Regions from separate parts of the Tardiphaga alba genome, predicted to be linked through region 2. Evidence: predicted binding sites of a transcription regulator. Region 2 holds the regulator's gene; the other holds the start of a gene.

Region 1 (2,202 bases), 670 kb from region 2:
TATCGAGCCCGGCCGTGGCCAGATCCGACACCGGGCAGTTTTCCAATTTGGGCAGCACCAGCGTCAACGGCCCCGGCCAGAACGCCTCGGCCAGCGCCAGCGCACGCGCATCGAAGCGCGCGATCTGCCTGGCCGCAGCGAGGTCCGCCACATGGGCGATCAGCGGATTGAAGCTCGGCCGGCCCTTGGCCTCGTAGATGCCTGCCACCGCCCGCGGATTGGCCGCATCGGCGCCGAGCCCGTAGACCGTCTCGGTCGGAAACGCCACCAGGCCACCCGCGCGCAGGCAGCCGGCCGCCTCCGCAATGGCGCGGTCGGTGGTGTCGGCAATCCGGGCGGTGAGGGCCACTTGCATGGCTGGTCCTTAATAAAAATGTCGTCTGCTTCATACAGGGGTTCTTGCGGTCTGCGAAACCCGTCGCTATACAGCCGGCTCTTGTCGGAGTGTGGCTCAGCCCGGTAGAGCACTGCGTTCGGGACGCAGGGGTCGCAGGTTCGAATCCTGCCACTCCGACCATGAAATCATTGAAGTTTTCCGGACTTCAGGCGAGTCGCCAGCGAATCTGGCGACGGGGGTTCCGACCTAGACCGGCGCGACGCGCCGTGCAAAATGTCCGGAAAATGGCGATCCCGTCTGGAGCGGATTCCAGGACTCCTTTCAAACCAGCAATCCTCCAATCGACCGCTTGTGGCGTGCCCATGCGCGCGACCGTTCGATGCTTCATTCGTTTGCTTTCAACCGCACCAGGCACGCCCGATCGCCCAACGCTGGCGATTTCGCTGCTGTTGCAGGACTGTCATCCTGACGTCATCGATCGGGTGGAATAGATCGGCCGAAAATTGTTGGTTCTGCAATGGCTTCCGCAGCAATCGTAGGCTGCGCGACCGCTGGTTGGCCAAGACTGTGGAATTCAATGACTGCCGAACTCGATATGCGCGATGTGTACCGTAGCCCAACGACGCGATGACATGCAGGCCGTGGTCCGACGCCCGATGCGTGGCCGCGACTTCAGCCGCTGGTGCCAGGCTGCGCTCAAAATTGCCGTCCTGCTGTCGATCATGTCCGCGGCCCTGGCGTCGGCGATCAGGGCCAGCGACGACGCTCGCGACTTCGCGCCGATGCAATTCAATATTCCAGGTCAACCGCTGGCGTCGGCCTTGCAGACATATAGCAGGGTCACCGGCGTGCAATTGCTCTATGAGAGTGGCGCCACCAATGATCGCGATGCGCCTGCGATCACGGGCGAAATGACCCGGGATGCTGCGCTGCGCCTGCTGATTGCCGATACCGGGTTGATGATCCGCTACACGCGCGCGAACTCCATCACATTGGTGCCGGCCATCGCGGATCCCGACGCGCCACCCATGGCCGTATTCGATCAGGCCGATCTGGCGCTCGATACACTGCTCGTGCGCAAGCAGAGGCCAACGACGGACGCGTCGCAATTGCGCGCTTACAGCGGTGTCATTCAAGCCGACATTCAACAGGCACTCCGCAAGGAGTCCAAAACGCGCAACGGTGTCTACAGCGCCGGGATCAAGCTATGGATCGATGGTCCGCGCACGATCCGGCGGACCGAGCTGTTTCGCTCGTCCGGCGATCATGAGCGCGATGATGCGATCGGACGACTGCTGGATGGTTTGCAGGTCAGCCAGGCGCCGCCAGCGCATACGCCGCAGCCCGTCATGGTCATGATTACGGTCCGATAGCGATGGCCGAAACGCAACCAGCAACATTCGATCGATACGGGCATGAGCCGAACAAGGCGCCCGCATTCGATTTCCATGATGAGGCCGATACGGGCATGTCCGCGACCGGGCGCCTGCTGATCGGCAGCACGGTGATCGTTCCGGTCCTTGTCGCCGTCGGCGTCTATTGGTTGCATCAACTGCCGGTCGGGCCGGCGCTGAAGACCGGCAACTCCACGATCCAGGTCGAACTGATCCCGGCGCCCGTGCCGGCCACCGAGTTCAAGCAGGCCGCGCTCCAGCAGAGCCCGCCCATTGCAGATTTTCAGGTCGAACCGAAGATCGTCGAACAAAGTCTCGCGCCTGTTGAGCAGGAGACCGCGCCGCAGCCGCAACCGGCGCCGTCACCGCGCCCGGCCGCAGTGCCTGAACAGAAGCCGGCGGGTGGTGGACAGAGCCGTCCGATGCCGGTCGGCACAGCGTCGCGCTTTCAACGCGTTCTGCTGACGCATA
Region 2 (2,202 bases):
TTCTGCGCCTACGAAGGGATTATGCGATGACGGTAATCACATGGACCGACGATCGCGTCGAACAATTGAAGAAACTCTGGGAAGGCGGCCTTTCCGCGAGCCAGATCGCCGCGGAACTCGGTAACGTCACCCGCAACGCCGTCATCGGTAAAGTCCATCGCCTGGGCCTGTCGGGCCGCGCGAAGAGCCCCTCGTCTGCTGCCCCGCGGCCGCGCAAGCCACGTCCCGCCCAGCAGATGGTGCGGATGCCGCGCCCGATCGCCCGCGGCAATACCGCTCTCGCGCACAATTACGAAGTCGAGATGGAGCCGGACCCGATCTCGGTCGATAACGTCATCCCGATCAGCCAGCGCCTGCAGCTGGTCGAGCTCAACGACGCCACCTGTCATTGGCCGGTGGGCGATCCCGCCAGCGCCGACTTCTACTTCTGCGGCGGCAAGTCCGTGGCCGGCGCACCCTATTGCGCGCACCATTCGCGCATCGCCTACCAGCCGGCGAGCGACCGCCGTCGCGCAGCACCGAAGCCGGTGCGCTGATTGCAGCAAACAGCACAAACAAAAAATGCCCGGCGATGAGCCGGGCATTTTTGTTTTTAGATCGTTGAGAAACGCCTGATTTACCGCCGTCATGCCCGGCGTATGCCGGGTATCCACGCCTCGACCAAGGCAAAGACGTAGATGGCCGGGACAAGCCCGGCCATGACGGTGTCTAACAATGCCAGCGGCGCCTTACTCCGCCGCCTTGTCGAAGCGATCATCGAGCGCGTAGCCAGCGCCGCGCACGGTGCGGATCGGGTCGGGTTCGCCGGCCGGATTGAGCAGCTTGCGGAGACGACCGATGTGCACGTCAACGGTGCGCTCGTCGATATAGATGTCGCGGCCCCAGACGCTGTCGAGCAGTTGCTCGCGGCTGAACACGCGGCCGGGATGCTCGAGGAAGAATTCGAGCAACCGGTATTCGGTCGGGCCGAGATCGATCGGACGGGCGGCGCGCACCACACGGCGCTTGTCGCGATCCAGCTCGATATCGCCGAAAGCCAGCACGGTGGCGAGACGCTCCGGCGCCGCGCGACGCAGGAGACCCTTCACGCGGGCGAGCAGCTCAGGCACCGAGAACGGCTTGACGATGTAATCGTCAGCGCCGGTCGCAAGGCCACGAACGCGCTCGCTTTCCTCACCGCGGGCGGTGAGCATGATGATCGGCAATGCCTTGGTTTCCGGCCGGGCCCGCAGGCGACGGCACAGTTCGATGCCGGACAGGCCGGGCAACATCCAGTCGAGGACCACGAGGTCCGGCACGCGCTCTTTCAAGCGGGTGTCGGCATCGTCGCCGCGGGCAACCGTCTCGACGTCGTAACCTTCGGCGTCGAGATTGTAGCGCAGCAGCGTGGTCAGAGCTTCCTCGTCTTCCACTACCAGAATGCGCGCGTTCATATGGCTAGTTTCCTATCTGTCGTGCGGCAAAGGCGAGCAAGTCGCGGCGAGCTCGGCTCGCCGCGAGAAGCCTTAGCTCACCGGAGTCGCGAAGTTGGTCATGTCGCCCTTCGGGCGCTTGTCGACCATCTGCTGACCTTCGATCATGTAGAACACGGTCTCGGCGATATTGGTCGCGTGATCGCCGATCCGCTCGATGTTCTTGGCGCAGAACATCAGATGGATACAGAACGAGATGTTACGCGGATCTTCCATCATATAGGTCAAAAGTTCGCGGAACAGCGAGGTGCAGATCGCGTCGATCTCTTCGTCGCCCTTCCAGACCGTCATCGCTGCCGGCAGGTCGTGGGCGGCATAGGCATCGAGCACAGCCTTGACCTGGGTGTTGACCAGATCAGTCATGTGTTCGAGACCGCGGATCAGCTTCAGCGGGTGGAAATCGCTGTCCAGCGCATTGACGCGCTTGCCGATATTCTTGGAGAGATCGCCGATACGTTCGAGATCGGTGGCAACGCGGAGCGCACCAACGATTTCGCGCAGATCGACGGCCATCGGCTGACGCTTGGCGATCGTCAGGACGGCGCGTTCTTCGATCGCCCGTTGCAGGTGATCGATTTCAGCGTCAGTGGCCACCACGCGTGCGCCGAGGGCGACGTCGCGGCGGATCAAGGCATCGACGGACTCTGCGATCTGACGCTCGGCTAGGCCACCCATCTCGGCGACGAGGCGGGTAAGTTCCTGGAGGTCGTCGTCGAAGGCCTTGGTCGTG

The links. The regulator PhoB, encoded in region 2, activates phosphate uptake and scavenging genes when phosphate is short. The targets are predictions, from matches to a motif close to TGTCATNNANCTGTCAT.
Region 1: the regulator PhoB is predicted to act here: its motif matches at 796-812, upstream of RPMA_RS06020 (STN domain-containing protein).

What each region holds. Positions count from the first base shown of each region.
Region 1 covers NZ_CP036498.1:1,274,849-1,277,050, forward strand. Annotated here, with positions in the region: gene RPMA_RS06010 (L-threonylcarbamoyladenylate synthase) at 1-355, opposite strand, end outside; tRNA gene RPMA_RS06015 (tRNA-Pro) at 441-517, shown strand; gene RPMA_RS06020 (STN domain-containing protein) at 970-1,710, shown strand; gene RPMA_RS06025 (energy transducer TonB family protein) at 1,713-2,202, shown strand, end outside.
Region 2 covers NZ_CP036498.1:602,450-604,651, reverse strand. Annotated here, with positions in the region: gene RPMA_RS02860 (GcrA family cell cycle regulator) at 27-536, shown strand; gene phoB (phosphate regulon transcriptional regulator PhoB) at 729-1,433, opposite strand; gene phoU (phosphate signaling complex protein PhoU) at 1,506-2,202, opposite strand, start outside.